DNA from 4 places in the Paenibacillus sp. FSL L8-0638 genome. Region 1 is predicted to be linked to each of the others. Evidence: a T-box and tRNA genes for the amino acid it is inferred to sense, from the RefSeq annotation. Region 1 holds a T-box; the other regions hold tRNA genes.
The links. A T-box is a leader RNA that pairs with one kind of tRNA and senses whether it is charged. The one in region 1 lies ahead of argS (arginine--tRNA ligase), so its partner is inferred to be a tRNA-Arg.
Positions count from the first base shown of each region.

Region 2: it has a tRNA-Arg gene. The T-box ahead of argS (arginine--tRNA ligase) is inferred to sense a tRNA for this amino acid. The anticodon was not compared.
Region 3: it has a tRNA-Arg gene. The T-box ahead of argS (arginine--tRNA ligase) is inferred to sense a tRNA for this amino acid. The anticodon was not compared.
Region 4: it has a tRNA-Arg gene. The T-box ahead of argS (arginine--tRNA ligase) is inferred to sense a tRNA for this amino acid. The anticodon was not compared.

Region 1 covers NZ_CP151960.1:2,199,758-2,205,588, forward strand. The annotation lists gene MKY35_RS10115 (nicotinate phosphoribosyltransferase) at 1-1,119, shown strand, start outside; gene MKY35_RS10120 (MogA/MoaB family molybdenum cofactor biosynthesis protein) at 1,186-1,701, opposite strand; gene MKY35_RS10125 (four-helix bundle copper-binding protein) at 1,963-2,292, shown strand; T-box leader at 2,370-2,626, shown strand; gene argS (arginine--tRNA ligase) at 2,689-4,419, shown strand; gene MKY35_RS10135 (S-layer homology domain-containing protein) at 4,682-5,650, shown strand; gene MKY35_RS10140 (ABC transporter ATP-binding protein) at 5,775-5,831, opposite strand, start outside.
Region 2 covers NZ_CP151960.1:4,540,757-4,546,587, forward strand. The annotation lists gene tig (trigger factor) at 1-548, opposite strand, end outside; gene MKY35_RS20105 (hypothetical protein) at 692-1,600, opposite strand; tRNA gene MKY35_RS20110 (tRNA-Arg) at 1,858-1,931, shown strand; gene MKY35_RS20115 (hypothetical protein) at 2,243-3,322, shown strand; gene MKY35_RS20120 (exodeoxyribonuclease III) at 3,339-4,103, shown strand; gene MKY35_RS20125 (cellobiose phosphorylase) at 4,190-5,831, opposite strand, start outside.
Region 3 covers NZ_CP151960.1:4,593,413-4,599,243, forward strand. The annotation lists gene MKY35_RS20310 (LacI family DNA-binding transcriptional regulator) at 142-1,116, opposite strand; gene MKY35_RS20315 (6-phospho-beta-glucosidase) at 1,302-2,645, shown strand; tRNA gene MKY35_RS20320 (tRNA-Arg) at 2,717-2,790, opposite strand; gene MKY35_RS20325 (DUF4870 domain-containing protein) at 2,965-3,258, shown strand; gene MKY35_RS20330 (hypothetical protein) at 3,583-3,942, opposite strand; gene asnB (asparagine synthase (glutamine-hydrolyzing)) at 4,106-5,831, shown strand, end outside.
Region 4 covers NZ_CP151960.1:210,719-216,549, reverse strand. The annotation lists gene gap (type I glyceraldehyde-3-phosphate dehydrogenase) at 1-1,004, opposite strand, end outside; gene MKY35_RS00950 (sugar-binding domain-containing protein) at 1,099-2,136, opposite strand; tRNA gene MKY35_RS00945 (tRNA-Arg) at 2,406-2,480, shown strand; gene clpP (ATP-dependent Clp endopeptidase proteolytic subunit ClpP) at 2,690-3,286, shown strand; gene MKY35_RS00935 (DUF4163 domain-containing protein) at 3,416-4,522, opposite strand; gene MKY35_RS00930 (SIMPL domain-containing protein) at 4,764-5,525, opposite strand; gene MKY35_RS00925 (HPr family phosphocarrier protein) at 5,798-5,831, opposite strand, start outside.

The DNA.
Region 1 (5,831 bases):
GGAACGATTATGGAAACGCAGCTTGTCGAAACGGCATTGCTGAATTTTATGAACTACCAGACGCTTATTGCGACAAAGGCATCGCGCATCAAGCAGGTGGCAAGTGATGATACACTGCTCGAATTTGGAACACGGCGTGCGCAGGAAGCAGATGCAGCGATTTGGGGAGCACGAGCAGCTTATGTGGCTGGTTTTGACGCGACTTCTAATATGCTGGCAGGCGAGCACTTTGGAATCCCGACGAAGGGGACACATGCCCATTCATGGGTGCAGACCTTTATGACGGAGCAGGAGGCGTTTGACGTCTATGCGAAGGTTTTGCCAGACCAGGTTACACTGCTGGTAGACACCTTTGATACGCTGGAAAGCGGTGTTCCTCATGCGATTCGGACAGCAAAAATGCTAGAGAGTCAGGGCAAGCGTATGAATGCAATTCGTCTGGATAGCGGTGACTTGGCTTATCTATCCATTCAGGCGCGGGAAATGCTCGATGCTGAAGGCTTAGATTACGTACAAATTGTAGCTTCCAATGATTTGGATGAAAATACGATTTTTAACCTGAAAGCCCAAGGGGCACGTATTGATGTATGGGGTGTAGGAACACAGCTTATTACGGCTTCGGATCAACCATCGCTCGGCGGGGTGTACAAGCTGGTTGAGCGTGAAGTAGATGGCGAAATGCTGCCGACGATTAAGATCTCGGGGAACCCAGAAAAAGTATCCACACCAGGCAAAAAGGATGTATATCGCATTGTGGATAAGAAGAAAGGGAGAGCTGTAGCCGATTATATTTCTTTTCCGGATGAAGAGCGTCCGCGTAATGGTAAGCGCCTGAAGCTGTTTAACCCTTTGCATCCGTATATGAAGAAGTATGTAGAAAATTACGAAGCCGTGCCGATGCTTGAGCCTATTTTTATAAATGGACAGAAGGTATATGAGCTTCCCGAGCTGGATGAAATTCGTGCCTACCATACTTCACAGTTGAAACTGTTCTGGCCAGAATATTTGCGGAAGCTGAACCCTGAAATTTATCGTGTAAATCTGAGCGAGAAGGTATGGGAGCTAAAGCAAAAGCTGATCGACAGTTATATGCAGCCCGAAGTTGAAGAAAAAGAATAGTTGGAAGAGGCACCTCATGAATGCATGGGGTGCCTCTTTGTGTTGGAGCATGTAGGAAATAGGAGCTTATTTATAAATTTCTCTCATCACATGTCGTAGCTCAGGGACAATAATGCGTTCCATTGCCAAACGAACGGCTCCGCGTGAGCCAGGCATAGAAAATACAGCTGTCTGGCCCACAGTGCCAGCTACAGCCCGGCTTAAGATAGCTGCTGAACCAATGTCCTCAGCAAAGCTTAAATAACGGAAGATTTCCCCAAAGCCAGGTAGTTCCTTATCCAGTAGAGAAGAGACAGCTTCATATGTAGTATCACGTGGAGAAATACCGGTACCACCTGTCAAAAGAACAGCCTCGATGTCATCCTGTGCCGCTGCTTCGGATACTAACTGCAGAATACCTTCGTAGTCATCCTTGACGATGACATATCGAACAACTGTATATCCATTGGTTTCTAGTAGATCCATGAGCAGTCGTCCCCCAGTATCTGTTTCCACGGTGCGTGTGTCCGAGACAGTCACGACCATGCAATTCACTTGTTGGGGAGATTCCTGACGGTGTTCCTCTACAGAAGACATATTCATTAAAATGTTCACTCCTTGATCGGTGGTTAGACATACACTTTTTACAATAGAGCAATGACTGAGCGTATGCAAGTCAGAAACAGGGGCTAAAAATCCATGTGATTAATATCCTTGCATTTGCACACTGGAATATAGTACACTTCCTTACATAAGTCGGGATTATATTGTTTTGTTTTATTGAAAGCGCGCACATCAAATGATTAACCTCAAGGGACAGCGGGTAATAGTACAGCAGGGTCAACAACTGGGAGGTAATGTAATATGAATCATTCATACCAACAATGCGTGGATGCTTGCCTGGAATGTATGAACGCTTGCAATGTATGTTACGTAGCGAGTTTGAAGGAATATGATTTAGCTATGCTGCGTGAATGTATTCGAGTGAGTAGGGAATGTGCAGAAATATGCGGATTTGCTGCTCAAATGCTGCAGCGCGGAACGGATTTTGCCGAGGAAATTTGCGAGCTGTGCGCCAAGGCCTGTGAGGTATGTGCTGCTGAATGCAGCAAGCATTCCCATGATCATTGCAAACATTGTGCAGAAGCCTGCCGTCGTTGCGTTCAGGCCTGCCGCCAATTGGTGGCAGTATAATTACATATATGGAACTAGTGCCTGAAGAGGAAATAAAAGGTTGCCTTCTACTGAATAGGTTTGTATAATGATTGAAATTAACGTCATGGAACGGGAGAGTAGCAGCGAAGCTATATCATTACAGCGAGCCGGAAGAGGTGGAAGCCGGTATGAGATCCGATGTGAAGCGCACCCGGGAGACGGTTGATCCAACGAGCAGAACTTCTAGTAGATCAACCCGGCAGACACCGTTATTTGTCATTGAGTGAAATCGCGATTAGTGTAAGTTAGTTTTAGCTGCACAACCGATTTACGAAGAGTGGTACCGCGGGATATTGAAGTTCTCGTCTCTTGAATGATTTCAAGAGGCGGGGGCTTTTTTTGTTAGATTCTATAAAAAGAAGGAGAGAGATCATCATGTTAATGAGGATTGCTGCTCAAGCGATATTAGCCCATACGGGCTTGGAGGAGAAAGAAATTTTATCTTTATTTGGGGTGCCTCCGCAGCCTGAATGGGGAGATATGGCGTTTCCGTGTTTTGTGCTGGCTAAAAAGTTTCGAAAGTCTCCGCAGCACATTGCACTGGAATTGGCGGAACTAGTAGGCCATAAAGAAGGTTTAACCGCTTCAGCATCGGGTGCCTATGTAAACATAACCTTGGATCGATCGGTTCATATTCCGCTTATGCTTGCTGAATTGAGCAAGGCTGATTTCCTCAGGCCTAATATCGGGAACGGGCAGCGGGTAGTTATTGATATGTCCTCGCCTAATATTGCCAAACCGTTTAGTATCGGTCATCTTCGCTCTACGGTTATCGGTGCTGCCTTGTATCGCATACTTGGTGAAACAGGTTATGTACCTATTAGTGTGAATCATCTTGGGGATTGGGGAACACAGTTTGGTAAGCAAATTGCGGCCTATAAAAGATGGGGAAATGAGGAGCAGTTACAACATGATCCGATTGGTGAATCGCTAAAGCTATATGTGCGTTTTCATCAGGAGGCCGATCATGATCCGACTTTGGAGGATGAAGGGCGCGAGTGGTTCCGACGTTTGGAACATGGGGATGCTGAGGCTCAACAACTATGGGAGTTTTTTGTTAAAATCAGTCTGGGTGAATTTGATCGTATGTACCAGCGTCTAAACATTACATTTGACCATGTGCTGGGAGAAAGTTTTTACAATGATAAGATGCAGGCAGTTATTGATCAATTAAGAGCAAAAGGATTGTTGGAGGAAAGTGATGGAGCGCTCGTAGTTCGCCTGGAAGACGAGGAACTGCCTCCGTGTCTTATTCTGAAAAAGGATGGAACCACCATTTATCCGACACGTGATCTGGCAACAGCGATTTATCGTCATGAAGTGATGAAGGCTGATCGGTTGCTGTACGTCGTTGGTGGAGAACAGAAGTTGCATTTCCAGCAGGTGTTTGCGGTGCTGAAGCATGCAGGGGAGGCATGGGCGGAGCAATGTGAGCATGTGCCGTTTGGATTAATGCGGTTTGCGGGTAAGAAAATGTCCACAAGACGTGGCAAGGTTGTGAAGCTGGAGGAGGTGCTGGATGAAGCTGTAGCGCGTGCTCAAGGCATCATTACTCAGAAAAACCCTGGTTTACAGGAACAACAGGCAATAGCGGAGGACGTTGGCATCGGGGCGATTATTTTTGGTGATTTAAAAAACAACCGACTGAATGAAGTGGACTTTTCGTTGGAGGAGGCGCTGACCTTTGAAGGCGAGACCGGGCCTTATGTGCAGTATACTCATGCGCGCATACGCAGCCTTCTGGAGAAAGCTCACGCTCGCGCCGATGTTGATGTTAATACTAACCCTAGCGACAATGACCTTTTCCAAGATAGCCATTCTCATGATTTGAATGACGTATCGGATGAAATATTGGGTGACGCAGGTTGGGCGCTGCTTAAGCAATTGGGTCGCTATCACGGTCAACTGATACGAGCGGCTCGCCAACTAGAGCCTTCGGTAATTGCGAGATTTGCATTGGATACGGCCCAGGCGTTTAACCGGTTTTACGCCAAGGAAAGGATTGTCGATGGTGGACAATGGCGTATTCAGTTGGCGGAACAAACTGCCGATATTCTGGCATGCGCGCTGCAACTTCTTGGTCTGAAAGCACCGAATCGGATGTAAGCAAAGCGAACGAAGGGAGCGAGTTTTTGCTGGCGGGATGACTGCTACCCATACCTGGCTCTTCCAAAGGAATACTGTAAAAGATTAATCTGTTGCAGCCACTTTTGGGTATGCATAAATGTTGTGAGCAGAAAAGAGTTAGACGGGTACACTAATCGCAGGGATTCCACTGTTTTGCAACCAATTTGTGTATATTTGAAACATTTGATGCTTTTATTGCGTCGGTAAGTGTAGAAGCAAAGTAAACATGGAGGTGTATCTCATGAAAAAGAACAAAAGCGTGACAGCTGCCCTGCTTGTCATCTGCTCATTGGCAGTAGCAACGTCGGCCTCTGCTTTTCGTGATATAAAGGGAGCTGAACAGGAGAAGATCGTAAACTCACTTCAGGACAAAGGAATTATTCAAGGAATAACCAAGGATAAATTTGCACCGGATCAAACGCTCACGTATGCACAAGGAGTACACTTGGTTGTTCGTGCAATGGATCTTCAGGTGATGCCTGATTTCACAACGGGTTCCTTTGCAAACATTCCGGCTTCCGCATGGTATGCTCAGTCCTATCGGATTGCAGCCCAACACCAAATCCCTTTGTCACCAGATATTGATCCAAGCACTCGTATGACAAGAGAACAATTTGCGAATATTTTGTATAAAGCAGTGAGTGCAACGGGTGAATATCCAACTGTTCGTATGTACATTAATGTAGCGGATGGCAAAAAACTAGACCAGGAATCTAACGCAGCAGTTCAATTCTTGCTATTGACCAAAATTGCAAAATTGGACGAACAGAGCAACTTTAACCCGGATCGTAAAGTAACGCGGATGGAGGCAGCAGAAATGGTCTATAACGCATCCGAATTTGTGCAAAATCATAAACCAGTTGAATCCACTCCTGAAAATCCGGTTGAGCCTGCAGATCCGGTTCACCAAAGTAACATTAGTATGAGTATAGAGAAGGCGAATGACCAGCAGAACAAAGTGACAATTACTCGTTTGCAGGCACCTAATCCAGGTTACGGCATTGAAGTGGATCACATCGACTATGTAGATGATACAAATGCAATAATTTACTACAAGTTGACTAGTCCAAAGCCAGGGGAAATGAATATTCAGGTCATTACGGATACCCACACAAGTACAATGGTAGACAGTAAGTATAAGGTTACGCTTAAAGCGGTAGATGGAACAGTGCTTCCGCCCACGGGAACAGGCAATTCTGCAGCTAAATAAAATTACAAGCCATATGTTATAGATATAAATAAAACCAGCGAGCCTCCAATTTGTGGGGGAGACTTGCTGGTTTTTTCATGCCAAATGTTCACCAATAGCCCTAAGCAATAGGGCTATTCAAGCTTTAAATGCTGACTTTGCCAGTAAGTAAGTCATTTTGCGCAGGAGGCGTAGCAGAGAT
Region 2 (5,831 bases), 2.3 Mb from region 1:
TGTCCGCCTTCGAATGGTACACCGTCCACGGAACCGTCGAAGTCAATAATAGCTGTATCACCGGATTGAGCAGCATCTTCATCAACGACAACCAGTTCAGCATGACGTTGTTGCAGGCGCTCCAGTTCTTGAGCCAGTTCTTCGTCGCTTACTTCGAGTTTGCTTACAGGCACTTCTACGCCTTTGTAATCGCCCAAAGTCACTTCAGGTTTAACAGTAACCTTTGCTTTGAACTTGAAAGATTCGCCTTTAGCAAATTGATCAATTTCAACGTCAGGGCTGTCAACCGGGAAGATGTCCGTTTGCTCTACAGCTTGGCTGTAAGCTTCTGGCAACAGGATGTCAATTGCATCTTGGTACAGACTTTCAATACCATAGCGTTTTTCAAAGATAGGACGTGGTACTTTACCTTTACGGAATCCTGGTACACTTACTTGTTTTGCCACTTTATTAAAAGCTTTGTCGAGTGCAGCGGCTACACGATCCGCGTCAACCTCAACTTCAAGAACCCCAAGGTTCTTCTCTATTTTCTCCCAAGTTGCTTTCATTTTATGCTTTCCCCTCCAACAAAATCTTCACTTAGTTTTCATTACAATCAACGCACACAAAATAACCACTATAGTATATCTAACATTACTGTCTTTTTCAAGAGCAGCCCTTTGAATGCTTCACAGGTAAACGTTTCCGGTCACTAAGGAGTGTGCATTCCCGCCGCTACGAATAGTCGCATCGACCGATACGCCTGCTCAAAACGGAAGCGCAACGCATCTGTAATGCCATATATAGCACGGGTTTCTTCCTCATTATTATTACCGTTCAAACTTTCCGAAACGGTCTGATGGAGTGCTGCAGCCCAAATATCCGGCATTCCGTCCTCTTCCACCAACATGGATCTATAATCATTCGTACCGTATACTGCCATCACAAACTGTGACCACAGCTCCTGTGCAAAATAGAATAGTGTAGGCTCGTGCACCTCAGTCTGATCAGCCACCCGTTCCAAAATACGCATAATCGACTCTGGAAAATCACCAGGCTGTAACGGAACCGTTTCAATGTCGATTTCCGCTTGTTCATCACCCCGTCTAATTTCTATCGTCCCTTCCATTCCGCGTCGTCGCATTGTCTGTAGAACACGGAATTGAAGTAAAGGATGGATTTCCCGTTCCGTAATCCAGCGAAGCAAGGCATCGTCGATTTCTGGCAGTTCCAGATAGGACAACTGCTCCAACGCTAAAATCGTCTGTTCGGATAAGGGTTCATCCATAGCCATCCGCAACAGCTTGTTGCCGTAGCCCGCATCCTGCTCCTGCTTAAAGCGTGCATGACGGCGAGCTAACTCTACTTCACTGACCTCTTCTTCCACAGCGTCCGTTACCGCCCCGCTGTCAGCGTACTGTGGAAATGCAGCTTCCAGCCATTGTAATAGAGCGTTCCATTCATCGTATTGCTTCTGCTCCTGTCCCTGACACTGCATTAAAAAACGCAGCATCGCCATCGCCTCTCCGTAACGTTCATTTTCAAGCATCACAGTAAGTTGAATTTGATAATAGTCCAGTGTCTTCGGAAACAATACAATATTATTTTCTTTTGTCGTCACCTTGGAGTCCTTTATTCAAGGCACCCCCTCTCCTTCGCAAGCTCAAGTATTTGTAGATTATATGAGAAACAGTAGCCGAAGTCCAACCACTCGTCTTACACATATTCACCTGTATTCTAACATACCCTTTTATAAGGCAAAAAAAACTACGTCTACTCAGAATTTATGCTGTATAAAGCCTAAATAAACGATATATGCAAAATAAGACTTGAATTTCTTTTATCCATATGATATATTAATATTCGCTTGAATTTTATGTCCCAGTAGCTCAGCTGGATAGAGCAACGGCCTTCTAAGCCGTCGGTCGGGGGTTCGAATCCCTCCTGGGACGTCATAGCAAAAAGCCTCCATAATGGAGGCTTTTTTTGTTCTCATGAGATAACCCACAGGGGAACGTGGGGCTATCGGCATCGTTAGCCTATACTTCGCAGTCAACCATAGAGAGAGCATCTCTCTTGATAAATTACATCAAAAAAAGCTTCCGCAAGGGAGCTTTTTTTCATGATAAATAATGTAGAAAGAATAGTCTGCCACGCTACTTTAGGCGCTGGTTTCAAGTCACTACTCTTTCAATAAAACGCAGATATTGCTATCATCTATCATGTTACACCATTTTAAAGTAAAGGAGGTTGGCTGACTCCCTTGACTACGAATAAACTCCAAAAGTCGCGGGAAATTCATCGTTTTGTTGCCACTTTGCTTTCTATATTAGGTACTGGATTGGGTATGTTTTATCTCGCCATTCCTTCCTATATGATTGGAGGAGCGGCTCTGATCATCACACAGGGAATTCTGATCTATTTTACATTATTTTCTCTCGGATACCTGCTTATTATTTCGGGACCGCTGGCCATTATTCTCCACATTTCAGGCATTATTTTTACAGTACGATCTTTTCAAATTACAAGCAATGTGGATAGCGCGCCGACAAGTGCATCGTTGCCTTCCAAATGGCGCATGTTGCTCAGTCTCGCTGTGGGAGCTACACTTCTACTTCTTGCAGTCACAATGAAATACGTAGATATTATAGAGCCTTTTACACAAACAGGTGAAAATAAACGCAACGTAGCCGCAGAATCAGAGCAATATCTGGAGCAGAAATACGGAGAGGACTTTCAAATTCAAAATATTAGCTATCATAGTATTCCCTTCACTGAATATACCATGGAGGCGATCTCTAATCGTCATCCTTCCGTCCTCTTTAACATGACCAAGCGTCCTTATGAGGATGTCCCATTTAGAGAAAAATATCTTAACGCCCTTTGGGAGAGCCAACTGGACATGAAGCTCAAACCTGTTATACAGAAGCTATACAATGATGCAGCCGCTGTTCATTCTGGGGTGCAAGAAGGGGAAACAGATAAAATGATCAAAGAATACGACGATTTTAAACTGAATCCCGAAGCGGTCGGCGATCAATATATTCGTATAATTGTATTCGAGGATCTAACTGACTCAGGATTGTCATTGGAAAAAGAACGGGTATTACAAACTGCAAAAGTTCTCAAAACAGTGTTGGCCGGAAATAAAGCTTCATTAGACATCGAATACTTCCCTTCGGCTATGAATACCAAACGAAACCTTAAGGCAATAGAACTAAACGATTATATGTTTGGTCAGGACCATTTTGATGAAAAGACCTATGAAGTCCAGATAGAAGACATTTATAAGCTTATGTCAACAAAGGATATACAAATCACATCGCTTGACCGCGTGAAGTAGCAAGGAGATTAATCAAATGAAATTAATATCTTGGAATGTAAATGGCTTAAGAGCCTGTGTGACCAAAGGGTTTTATACTTATTTAAAAGAAACGAATGCCGATATTTTTTGCGTACAGGAAACGAAGCTTCAAGAAGGGCAAATCCTCATGGAGAACATGGAGGAATACACACAATACTGGAATTATGCTGAGAAAAAAGGATATTCCGGCACGGCTATTTTCACCAAAATCAAGCCGCTCTCTGTGCATTATGGACTTGAAGAAAATGAAGAACCGGAGGGCCGAACCATCACTTTGGAATTCGAAAAATTTTATCTCGTCAATGTGTACACACCGAATACCAAACGCGACTTATCCCGACTGCCCTACAGACTGGAATGGGAAGACCGTTTTCGCAGCTACCTGCAACAACTGGATGCTTTGAAGCCTGTCATCGTGTGTGGAGACTTGAACGTAGCTCATCAGGAGATCGATCTCAAAAACGCCAAAGCTAACTACGGAAATGCCGGTTTTACGCCTGAGGAACGGGAACGCATGTCACAGCTGCTAGACGCCGGATTTATAGATACCTTCAGAACCTTTTATCCTGACCGGACGGATGTTTATTCCTGGTGGTCCTACATGCCAAAGGTGAGAGAAAGGAATATTGGCTGGCGGATCGATTACTTCCTCGTCTCGGAGAGACTTCGTTCGCTATTGATGGATGCGAACATTGATTGTCATATTACAGGCAGTGACCACTGTCCTGTGATATTGGAGTTGCAAGATATTTCAGCATAAGTCCCCTGCCCTGACACAAGGATTTATGAAACTTTAAAAAGCGGTCATGCTCTGTTATTGCAGCATGACCGCTTTAATGAATGGAGCTATGTCCCCAAATATACCTCGATACGGGAAATCAACCGCTCTCTCACATCTTGTGCCTCTTTATTATCTAATATAGCCTGACTTATCGTCTTCTTTTCGCCACTAGCGTAATGCAGTACATACTGGGTCACTATGCATTCCGGTGCATAAGTATCCTTGCGATCCGTATTAAAATAAGTCACCTGACAGCTTCCGAGAAAACAGAAAGATAGCTCACCTGTAGCTGTGAAAAGCCAGCCTGGCAGCTTGGGCTCCAGCTTCAAGGATAGGCCCCCATGATCATAACCAAACGGCTGCCCGCCCGTCATCATCCATATCCACATATGGATAAATTCTGCCGTAGATCCGCTCAGCCTCGCGATATATCCCGTTCCATGCAAACTTGCATCAGGATTAGCACTGCTAGCAATAAAGGAGCTGTTCTCCAGCGTGCTTCTTCCGTAGACCTCTGGGTCCATAAAAGGCGGCAACGCTTTTTTGATGTCTGAAAAAAATTCAGTGTATAGACCCGCCCTTAAGCATTCAAGTAGATATTTATATTCCATATGCATAAATATAGATTCATTTTCCAGCCAACCCGGCGTAAAAGCTCTGGAACGACCGAGTTCAAACGGCTGCCCCGCCAGACTTTCATTCACCTTATACATGCCCAGCTTCCTGTCGTAAAGCCCGCTCTGCCTGATTTGCCGATACAGCTTCTGCCCATTTACATTGTCGCCTACCACTCTCATAGCCCGGGTCGGTCCCTCTAGGAAATATGGTGTATCTTTACGTTCGAAGGAATGTATGTTTACGAGCTTGCCCCCGCAGTCATCCTCCTGTACCTCGAATTCTCTGGCTTCATAATAAAAGAAGGTTGGGTATATCCCCTCACCGATAAGCAGAGCCTTATCCATCCCCTGTTGGAGTTTACGTTCAACCTGGCGCAAAAACACCAGTACATCTTCAAACGATAGTGGTGTTTCTGTTCCTTCAAATCCAAAACGAATCGATTCGCGGTACGCTTCTCTAGCATCCGAAATCCGTGACCAGAAGCTGTAATCCTTGCTTTCATCCCTGCTTTCATCCCTGTAATCAGCCTCATCAGAATCGTAGTAGTATCTCTCCATTGTGAGCCTCAGCTGTTGGATCAACTTAGCAACTTCTCGCGGCAACCGTAGTACAGCATCGCCCGAAAGCTTCACCTGTGCATGTATTAAAAATCTTACGAGTCGCTGTAATTCACACAGTTCACTGAATCCAGAAGCAAACAGCCCCGGAAGTCCGTTCATGGAATCATTCCATCCCGGCTTGCCCGCCTCCATCTCAATTCCCAAGCCCTCTGGGTCCAGCGTGGACAGCTTGATGGCTGCCAATGACAGCAGCTTTTCATATAAATTGGACTTATAAATCTCTCCGCTTCCATGTTCGGTTCGAACCCAATGAACATCGCGATCCCGGGCGTGCAGCTGAGCTTCTTTCTCCTTGCTCTCTACGACCGCCCCGTACTGACGGATACGTCCGTCCTTCATCTGCACGTATTTGTTTCGACGTGGCTGTACCCATGCCGGACTGTCGTAATACATGTACTCTCGGGTCGCGAGCAAAAGTTTCTCTTGTTTGTCTGGATAGATACTTAGATAACTTTCGATTAAATCCATG
Region 3 (5,831 bases), 2.4 Mb from region 1:
ACAAAAAATCCAAATTTTATACTTTCACCTCAAATTATTCACCAAGCATTAACATATGTCAACATTTTTCTTCCATTATTCCTACTATATAAACTTGAATATGGTAATTAATAACCACTGACATGAAATCCCTTTCAGAATTCAGGTGGTCGCTCGCTCTACTAATTTGAATTCCAGATGATGTATCGTTTCTTCCAGCCCTTCGAGGGCATTTCGAATCATAATGAACGCATTCTCAGCTTGCTTGTCTATCGGGTAATGAATCGTAGTTAAATCAAGCAAATGCGAGATTTCGGTGTTATCAAAGCCTACTACTGCAAAATCACTCGGTACAGAAACACCTAGCCTACGCGCTTCAGTCAAAAGACCTGCTGCCAAATAATCGGTAGAACAGGCGAAGGCGTCCGGCCTGTCTGTTGGTGCTCGTTCTGCCCACCAATGAGCTATTTGTTCACCAGCTTCTATTGAATTTAAATCATAAAAATGCGGGAAGGCCTCAGCGTCCAAATCATATTTTTCGCAAAAGTCATGATAAGCTCGAATGCGTTCTTTTGTATTCAACCCCCGCATGCTGCCGTACACATTCACAATTTTCCGATATCCTCGGGCGTACAAATGTTCCAATGCCAGCGTATAACCCTGATACTGATCCATAAATACAGACGGGATTGCCTCAATGTTTACACGCTGCCAGGTCACAATCGGACCATATTTTGTATAATGCTCAATCACACTCCACTCATTAACGCGAATCATACAGACCAAGGCGTCCAGTTGCTTTCTCCGCAACATTTCCAGCGCTTCAAGCTCCTGTTCCTTCTCCCCATTGGTAATAAACAGCGCTATATTAAAGCCATGCTCCTGGGCATACATTGTAAATCCGCGCACAAATAAACCCAATGAATCATTAAAAGAAAGTGAAATAATCCCTATGAGCTTGGTCATCCCTTTTTTTAAAGATACCGCATTGAGGTTAGGAACATAATCCAGTCGATCTATGACCTCCTGCACACGCTGTCTTGTCGGTTCACTTACGTACGGATGGTTGTTAATGACACGGGACACCGTAGCCGAGGATACCCCCGCCAGCTTTGCAATTTCATGAATATTCGCCATTTTCTCACCTCGTTCTTTCTATTTTAGCATGTTCGTGTTTAGCATGTTCGTAGTGTCCGCCCTATAATTGTCACCTTCCCAAAATAAGTTTTTTAAAAGCGCTTGACCTGTAATGCATTACAGGGATTACAGTGAATTTGTGCTTAAGAAAGCGGTTTACAAAACATACTTAGGAGGCACTAACTATGAAAAAAGGCATAAAGATTGCAACCATTGGCGGAGGCTCCAGCTATACACCAGAACTAGTAGAAGGCTTCATCAAACGTTATGCAGAGCTTCCCATTCGGGAATTGTGGCTGGTAGATATTGAGGCAGGTCGTGAAAAACTGGATATCGTAGGCGCCATGGCCAAACGGATGGTAAAAGCCGCAGGCATTGATTGTGAGGTACATTTGACCCTGGATCGCCGGGAAGCGTTGAAGGACGCTGATTTTGTAACGACCCAATTTCGGGTAGGCTTGCTGGAAGCGCGGATTAAGGATGAAAGTATTCCGTTAAAGCACGGCATGATCGGTCAGGAAACTAATGGGGCCGGTGGGATGTTCAAAGCTTTTCGTACCATCCCTGTTATCCTCAGTATCGTCGAAGATATGAAAGAACTGTGTCCGAATGCATGGTTAATTAATTTTACCAATCCTGCGGGTATGGTCACCGAAGCCGTGCTTCGTTATGGTCAGTGGGATAAAGTCATTGGATTATGTAATGTTCCAATCGGCGCGGTCAAGAGTGCATCGGCTGTGCTGGACAAACCGGAAGAAGAGCTATTCTTTAAATTTGCAGGGATTAACCACCTTCATTGGCACAAAGTTTATGACAAAACCGGAGCTGAATTAACAGAGCAAGTCATTGAAGGACTGTACGCTCCTGGCGCAAAACCGGAGAAGGTTGTTGAAAATATTAAGAATATGCGCTTCCTGTATGATCAAGTTCGTCAATTGAAAATGCTGCCTTGTCCATACCATCGGTATTATTACATGACGGATAACATGCTGAAGGAAGAATTAGAGGAAGCCAAAAACGAAGGAACTCGGGGACAAGTCGTCAAACGTTTGGAAGAAAGCCTGTTCGAACTGTATAAAGATCCAAATCTGGATTATAAACCGGAGGAGCTATCCAAACGTGGCGGAGCGCATTACAGTGATGCAGCCTGTGAGATCATTAATTCCATTTATAACAACAAAGGCACATTGATGGTGGTTAGTATACGTAACAATGGTGCGATTGATGATGTTCCTTATGATAGCGCCATCGAAGTAACCAGTGTCATTCGCGCTCATGGTGCCGAACCTGTCAACTTTGGCAAATTTCCACCTGCACAGCGGGGCTTGCTACAAGTGATGAAGGCAATGGAAGAGCTGACGATTGAAGCGGCAGTCACCGGTGACTATGCAACAGCACTGCAGGCCTTCACCCTGAATCCGCTCGTACCAAGCGGGGACATTGCTCAAACCGTGCTGGATGAATTACTGGAAGCACACAAAGAGCATCTGCCGCAGTTCTTTGCTCATAAGGAGAAGGTGACGGTATAAAAAGGTAGGTCGCTATCATCCTGCTGGAACACAAAAAGGCTTCCTACATGTAGGAAGCTCTTTTTGCTAGACGTCCCAGGAGGGATTCGAACCCCCGACCGACGGCTTAGAAGGCCGTTGCTCTATCCAGCTGAGCTACTGGGACAAGATGGTGATCAATAAAACCTTATGTATTCAGCGCATTGATTATTATATCACATTTCGGGCAACTGTCAAAAGCATTTTTTCATGATGTAGGGAAGTGGGCTGCAAAAGGAATCATTTGGACGCTAACGGGGTATTATGTACAAAGAACCATGCATAAAGGAGGGGTTAATCTGTGAGAGGTCTTTTGTCGTCACTTTGTTATTTCAGCATTTTCTTCGCACCTTTTCTAGTGCCTGTCATTGTGTGGATTGCAGTACGGGACGAATATGTTCAGGGTCATGCAAAAAAAGCTATTTTATCGCATATTTTCCCCATTATTGCGGCGATTCCGCTAGTGTATTTTATTATAACGGCGAATCATGCAGGTTCAGTGATCGGGTTTGTACTGCTATTCGTAGTGGTCTATCTCGGGGTTTTTGTGTATAACATCTACAAAGGGATTATGACGCTGCGTGAAGCGGCTTAGTTCAAAAGAAGCCTCCTATATTCCGCAAATTTGGCGGGATACAGAGGCTTCTTTAGGGTTATTTTTGATGAGTTGCTGTTGCTATTTAGTTCGATGGCTATGGCTGCTTATTTATTCCCAAAGCGTTTAGGGCTTCTACGTACCTCATGTCTTACGTTTTTCTCCAGTACTTCTTCTGCAAACTCATTGTTATGAATATAACTGCTGCCTTTATTTTTCTTATAATTCGCTTTGCCGTCTATGATTTCCCCCTCCTTTCACGCTGATCCGGCGATGGCGCCGGAGCCCAAATCAACAGAAGCCGAGGCATAGCACACCATATCCTCATGCCCCGAACTCCTTGGCGAACTCTGTACTGAGTTGCCCATAGGAGAGCAATTCTTTTTTGAACTTCTCTCGCTCCTCACCAGCAGTAATGTGTGTAGAATCGGTAAAAGCCTTGTCTGTCACTTCCTCAAATGCCGAATGCAGGTTATTGTCGTACCAATCCAGCTCCAGATCGGCGTCATTGCGGATGATCCGTACCATGTCGTAGTCATGCTGACCATCCGTCTGATCCTTGGCCGTAATATAGACCAGCAGTTCCGGGTCATCCGCGGCACCGGGCCGCACTTCTACCTCAGCGCAGCGCACTCCGTCAAGTTCAGTAAAGCGGCGGATTTTGGCATCCTTGATGTAGTACATGGTCTTCCTCCTTCCTTGCGAGTAGACGGGTTGCCCCATCAGTAGTTTTCGGAACGGACAGACATTTTATGCTTCTTTTCGGCATATATACTGTTGAACTGGGGATTTAGTTTTTGATTCATTCCAACACTGGATGAACACGACAAAGAGAGGATGAACAGACATGTGCGGAATTACAGGTTTCATACAGTGGAACGGAGACTTAATGCATCAATCTGAGCTGCTGCTGAATATGACACAAACGCTCTCCGATCGCGGACCAGATGCTGCGGGTACCTGGATATCCAATCCGTGTGCCTTCGGACACCGAAGACTGAGCGTTATGGACCCGGAAAATGGCGCTCAACCCATGATCCGGCAGCTGGAGGATATCACTTATACGATTGTATATAACGGGGAAATATATAACGCGCCTGAGCTGAAAAAAGAGCTGCAACAGCGCGGGCATTTTTTCCGTTCACAATGCGACACGGAGGTGCTGCTCGAATCCTATATCGAATGGGGCCCCGAATGTGTGGATCGGTTAAACGGCATTTTTGCGTTTGCGGTCTGGGATAGTGAGCGGGAGCAGGTGTTTCTGGCACGGGATCGGCTGGGAGTAAAGCCGTTATTTTATAGCCAGACCGAAGAAGTATTCGTATTTGGCTCAGAACCCAAAGCACTGCTTCAGCATCCAGCGGTAGAAGCAGCAGTGGACGCCGAGGGATTGGCCGAAATCTTTATCATCGGGCCTGCACGTACCCCCGGACACGGCGTCTATTCGTCTATGAAGGAGCTACGCCCCGGGCATACGCTAACTTACAGCCGCGACGGCGTGCGCATTCAAGCCTACTGGACACTGGAAAGCATTGCGCATGAGGATAACACCGAAGAAACGGCGCTTAAGGTACGAGAACTGTTGCTGGATACGGTGGAGCGGCAGCTCATTTCGGATGTTCCGGTGTGCACCTTATTGTCTGGCGGGCTGGATTCAAGTGCTCTATCTGCATTAGCTGTCGATTATTACAAACGTACCGGGCAGGGACAAGTTCATACGTATTCGGTCGATTATGTGGATAACGACAAGCATTTTAAAGCCCATGCGTTTCAACCCGGAGCCGATGCCCCCTGGATTCAGCGGATGGTGGATGAATTAGGGACAAATCATCACTGGATTGAATTCGATACGCCAGAAGTCGTAGCAGCTCTGAACAACTCCACGCTAACGCGGGATTTACCTGGAATGGCGGACGTGGATTCGTCGCTGTATCTCTTTTGCCGGGAGATTAAAAAAGGGGCTACGGTCGCTATTTCCGGCGAGGCTGCGGATGAAGTTTTTGGCGGATATCCATGGTTCCACCGGGAGGATATGCTGAATTCGGGTACATTCCCGTGGGCAGTTGCACCCGACATGAGAGCCAGTCTGTTGTCTCCCGAAGTGCGGGACTGGATCAAGCCGCTGGAGTATTTGAACGACCGCTACTCCGAAGCGGTCGGAGAAGTGCCGAAGCTACCGGGGGAAACAGGAAAAGCTGCGCAAATGCGCGTTATGTCCTATTTGAACATCACCCGCTTTATGCCTACTCTACTGGACCGCAAGGATCGGATGAGTATGGGAGCCGGACTCGAAGTGCGGGTACCGTATTGCGATCATCGATTGGTGCAATATGTATGGAACATTCCGTGGAGCATCAAGATGACAGGCGGACGTGAAAAAGGTATTTTGCGCAAGGCGCTTGAGGGTGTACTGCCGGATGATGTGCTGTATCGCAAAAAAAGTCCATATCCAAAAACGCATAACCCTTCCTACCTTGAGGCTGTGAAAAAGCAGGCGCTGCAGCTGCTGGATGACTCCTCTTCCCCACTGCTCAAGCTGATTGATGCGCAAAAGGTACGCGATATTGCCGCCT
Region 4 (5,831 bases), 2.0 Mb from region 1:
GCCAGTTTAGCGAAGTATTCCAACGTGCGGATCAATTGTGCAGTGTAGGACATTTCGTTGTCATACCAAGCTACAGTTTTCACCAGTTGTTTGTCGCCGACAGTCAGAACTTTAGTTTGAGTTGCATCAAACAAAGAACCGAAAGTGAGGCCTTTAATGTCGGAAGAAACGATTTGATCTTCAGTGTATCCATAAGTTTCAGGATCGGAAGCTTCTTTCATCGCTGCGTTGATTTCTTCAGCAGTTACGTTTTTCTCCAGAACTGTTACCAACTCAGTCAGGGAACCTGTAGGTACTGGAACACGTTGAGCCGCGCCATCCAATTTACCTTTCAACTCAGGGATAACCAAACCGATTGCTTTAGCAGCACCAGTTGTGTTAGGAATGATGTTTTCAGCTGCTGCACGAGCACGACGGAAGTCACCTTTAGCATGTGGAGCATCCAAAGTGTTTTGGTCGCCAGTGTAAGCATGAATTGTAGTCATCAAACCTTCAACGATACCAAATTTATCTTGCAGTGTTTTAGCCATAGGAGCCAGGCAGTTCGTTGTGCAAGAAGCACCAGAGATTACAGTTTCAGTTCCATCCAGAATTTCATGGTTTACGTTGTAAACGACAGTTTTCATGTCGCCAGTAGCTGGAGCGGAGATAACAACTTTTTTAGCGCCGCCTTTCAAATGTTTCTCAGCAGCTTCTTTAGTTGTGAAGAAACCTGTGCATTCCAGAACGATGTCTACACCCAGGTCTCCCCAAGGCAGTTCTTCAGGGTTGCGGTTAGCCAAAACTTTAACTTCTTTACCGTTTACTTTGAAGAAGCCATCATGTACTTCTACTTGTCCTTGGAAATTACCTTGTGTTGTATCATATTTCAACAAATGTGCCAACATTTTGGAATCTGTCAAGTCATTGATTGCTACTACTTCAATACCTTCCACGTTTTGAATCCGACGGAAAGCAAGGCGTCCAATACGTCCGAAACCATTAATACCAACTTTAACTGTCATGAGTGAGTTCCTCCCAAAGTTCGTTTAGTTTAGTTTTATATATTCAAGACAGACCCGAAAGCCTGTCAAGACAACACGATTCATAAATCCTATATTAATCATTTAAATAACGACTTACAATCTCAACAGCAGCGCCTTCGTCGGTGACTAGAATGTCTTCTTGCCCGAAACGCAGTACCGCATGAATAGCGGCCGCCTTGTTCTTGCCTCCAGCTACACCTAGAACCGTATCGGTACGCCTAATGTCCTCCAATCGGAGTCCAAGCGTCAGCATTCTGTGAACAACGACGCCATCTTCGTTAAAATAATAACCAAACGATTCGGCTACCGCCCCTTCACTGCTGATCTGGGCAAAGGTTTCGGGATCAAGTTTACGTCTATGTGCCATCGCTATGGCGTTGCCTATCCCGTGAATGATGATACGACTCTCGCGAATCAGGCTCAATATATCCTGAATGTTCGTATCTTCAAGCAAGGAGTTGTAAGCATGATTGCTGAGCAAATCCGGTACATGGAGCAGACGGTATTGAGCGCCGACCTTGCGAGCCATTGTGGAAGCAATTGTGTTGGCCTGCATTTCCATGCTTTCTCCCAAACCCCCGCGTGCCGGTACAAACCACCCACCCTTAAGGGGGCCATTAGAAGGCAATGCCAGTTGTTCCGCCACGTCTGCAATCGTCGTGCCACCTGTTACAGCGACCACATCCTCGTCGTCCATAACACTTAGCAACGCTTTTGCTCCAGCGCGCCCCAGCTCCTGCTTTGTTAACGGAGAAACATCCGAATCCCCTGGAACGACAACCACCTTCCTCAAACCATAGGCTTGACGAATCTGGTCCTCCAATTGGGACAGGCCGAACAAGTTGTTCGCAATCGGCTCCAGCTGTTCCAGCAGATCCAGTCCTGCTTTGCTCACCTTCATGCCTACACTCTCAATCTCAATTAGCCCCTGAGCTTTAAGAAGATCGGTTTCGGCGCGTAACACGCGCTCGGTCATGTTCAGTGAAGCTGCCAGTGTTCTGCGTCCAACAACATCGGACAGCATAATCTGATGCAGGATCGTGTACCTTTTTTTCAAAACATCCATGAGGTCGGGCAGAAGCTGCTTCTGTATTTCTAATATCTTTCGCATGCTTTCCACTCCCGCACACTTCTAAGTTCTGTCTCTAATGCTCTATCTCTAACTGGTCTTAAAACGTCCCGGGATAACTTTTTAAGTCCCACGTATATCTTAACCAATATTTGCTCCATATGCAAGTCTATCTGAACCTATATTTCTCAACCATTTGTCTGAATATGCGCATTTAATAAAAGCTTGCAATTCACTGCTGTATATCATATAATCATCTTTGTTTCCAATTAGCTGTTTAATTAGTTAGTTGTTTGCATTGAATCAACTATGCGCCCGTGGTCCAACGGATATGACGTAGGCCTCCGGAGCCTGAGATCGAGGTTCGATTCCTCGCGGGCGCGCCATTTTAATGAACGCTTAAATGCTTCTATATAATGTTTTAACCAATAAGAGCGCTGAGGGCTCTTTTTTTAAATCATTAGTTTGACTTTCTTTGACTTTTTGTTTGAAATTGTTTATCATGTGGTTAATACGGTAACAGTTTATAAATAAGGGACGTGTAATCGGCATGTCCACCAAATCCACTAACGATATTTAAGGGAGGTTTTTTGACGTGAGCTATGTTCCTATGGTAGTAGAACAAAGTAACCGCGGCGAACGCGCCTATGACATTTATTCCAGACTGTTAAAGGATCGCATTATTTTGTTAGGCTCGGACGTCAATGACGTTGTAGCCAACTCTATAATTGCGCAAATGCTGTTTTTGGCTGCCGAAGATCCTGAAAAAGATATTCACTTGTATATTAACAGTCCTGGCGGTTCCATTACAGCTGGTATGGCCATTTTCGATACGATGCAATACATTAAACCTGATGTATCTACGATTTGTGTAGGTATGGCGGCTTCCATGGGCGCGTTCTTGCTGAATGCAGGCGCCAAAGGTAAACGTTTCGCTTTGCCAAACAGTGAAATTATGATTCACCAACCTCTGGGTGGTGCACAAGGCCAGGCAACGGATATCGAAATCCGCGCACGCCGCATTCTGAAAATGCGTGATAAACTGAACCGCATTCTCGCAGATCGCACAGGCCAACCACTGGAACGTATTGAAAAAGATACAGACCGTGACTACTTCATGTCTGCTGATGATGCCAAAGAATACGGTATTATTGATAAAGTGCTAACTAGCTCCTCTCCAGAAGGTGTATAAGAGAAGAAATTTGCCTCTCGATAGCTGGTAAATGAAAAAGCTGCCTACCGGAAGTTATTATCCGGTAGGCAGCTTTTTTGCTTTATTGTTTTTTAGAGTATAGACAGTCCAACTTACTCATTTCTACTATTAAATCTGTCCCGCAAAAGGCTTTCCGCCTTGAGGCAGCAGTTGACCGAACGAGTAAGTAAACTCTGGAATTCCATACGCGTATGGCGCATAATCATACAAATCAAACACGATTGTTACTCCACTGTTCGTCACATAAAAATTCTGATCTGCCGCCAGCTCTTTAAATTTACCGAATCCTTCACCAGCCTGAAGCGCATCGATTTTTTTCTTCAAATCAGCATTGAGGAACTTTTTGTAGTTCGGATTTGCCTTCAATACGTCAGACAACTGCAGTAGTTTACCATCAGCGAGCGAGAACGTATATCCTTTACGCGCCGTCATACCGTGTGCGCCACCTGTATACGAGTAGTCCTGCATAATCACACTTAGAATACCGTCCTTGTTATAGGCAATTGCAAAATCATTTTCGAAATCATACGGTCTTTCTGCTGTAACCTCTCCCTCTGCCACCATCTTTTTGCCTGCTGCCATTATACCCTCTGCATGCTTTTTAAGCACATGGTTAATGGCCTTTTGAGCCTCAGGATTCAGCTGGCTGCCGCTGATTTGCGGATACTTAACTTTGTAAGATACCTTCGCATTACTCGAAGCTGGAAGTGTTTGAGACGCAATTGTGATCGGGTTTAGCTGACTTTTACTTAGCGTTACTGTCTTCTGAGCTGCGTTCCATTGAGCATCTATGCCTAGATAGTCTTTCAACAGACTCATAGGAATGTATAGCTTCCCAGCGATCTGTTTGGCATCCATACTACGTGTATTGATTCCATTGACGTTGACGTAGGCATCCGAGGAAGAAGCCATAATGTAAAGTTTATTGTACCCGCTACCTACGGTATAGGTCGTTGCTTTCGCATCATAGCTTACTGGAATCCCCAAGCTGTCTCGCAGTGCGGCCACCGGAATCATTGTACTCCCGTTCACTTGAACACCTTTAGCGGGCAACGCTTTACCATTCCATTGGATAGTGATTCCTGGTTGCTGTGTTGCCGCTTGCTGCTGTTTAATCGATGCTGCCTGGATATAGGAAACGGGAACAGCTGCGACTCCTGCTAAAATCCCTGCTGCCAGCAGTGCTGAACCCCATTTTTTCGTATGCTTATTCATATTAAGTATTCCTCCTGTTATTATTTCTGTATTGTCTATGTGTAAATAATCACTTTACTTATTATATCTATACCCCATTGTATGTAGTTTACAATCTGTACACTCCCCGATTTCAATCTGTACACCTAATAACCCTTAGCTATGACAGACTCATTACAAAAAGGTTTCGGTATACAAAAAAAGCCAGCAAGCCAGCCTGCGCATGATGCAGGCCGCTTGTGGCTTCGTTTGATGATCTATATTAGTTCATTTCGTATTGAGCCGACACCTGAACTTTCACTGTTACTTGCCCCGATTGTATGTCTGTCCCGCTACCTGCTAAATCCATGAGCGATTTTGACATGGCATTTTCACGTTGTGTAAAGACTTGTGCTTCTCCGCCATCTACCGTCACATTCACAAGAGCACCTAATCCGCGTTTGGCCGCTTTAGCTACAGCACTGGCTTTAGATTGTGCGCTTCCCAATGCTTTAGTAATGGCTTCTTCCTCATAAGTCGAAGGATCTTCCACGGAAAAAAGAACATTATCTACGTTATTGGCTCCGGACTTGGTCGCCTCATCCAACAACTGACCTATTTTATCCAAATCGCGGTATTTAACGGAAAGTGTATGGTTGGCAGTGTAGCCTTTGAGCTTCTGCCCTTCTTTTTCGTTATAGGTGTAGTTAGGCTGTACATAAAACTGGCTGGTCTGAATGTCATCTCCGCTGATGCTCCACTTTTCTTTCAGCAGTTGTGTAACCTTGTTCAATTTTGTAGCATTGGCTTTTTGAGCAGCGGCTGCCGTATTCCCTTCCGATTGTACACCGATAGAGAGATAAGCAATATTGGGCTTTGCCAATACTTCCCCGCTTCCAGTCACATTAATTACACCGTTTACCGTCGAAGCTGTTGACGCAGCATAAGCACGATCTGCCCCTGTCCATAATCCTCCTGCTACTCCCCCTGCCATTAATGCTCCTGTGAGAACTGCCGTGGCTACTGTTTTTGTCCAAAGTCTCATTGAATTCAACCTCTTTCTAGTAAATGTTTGTACCTTCCAGACGGAAAAGACGGAAAAAGGTTGCAGCCAAGCGTACAAATTTCCGAAACAGAGCATGACCACGAGGATTTTCATTATTTATAGTTTGAACTTAATACGGCCTCTATATCCAATAAATCCACACATAAACAGTTAGCTGAGGAGTGTTCGAAGGATTTTTTTCTGGATATAAAAAAAAGCCCCAAAGGGGCTTTTCACTAAGATCATACACTATATTACAAGCAATTCTTTGTTTATTGATTTTCCAGCTCTACCTTACTAACCAGA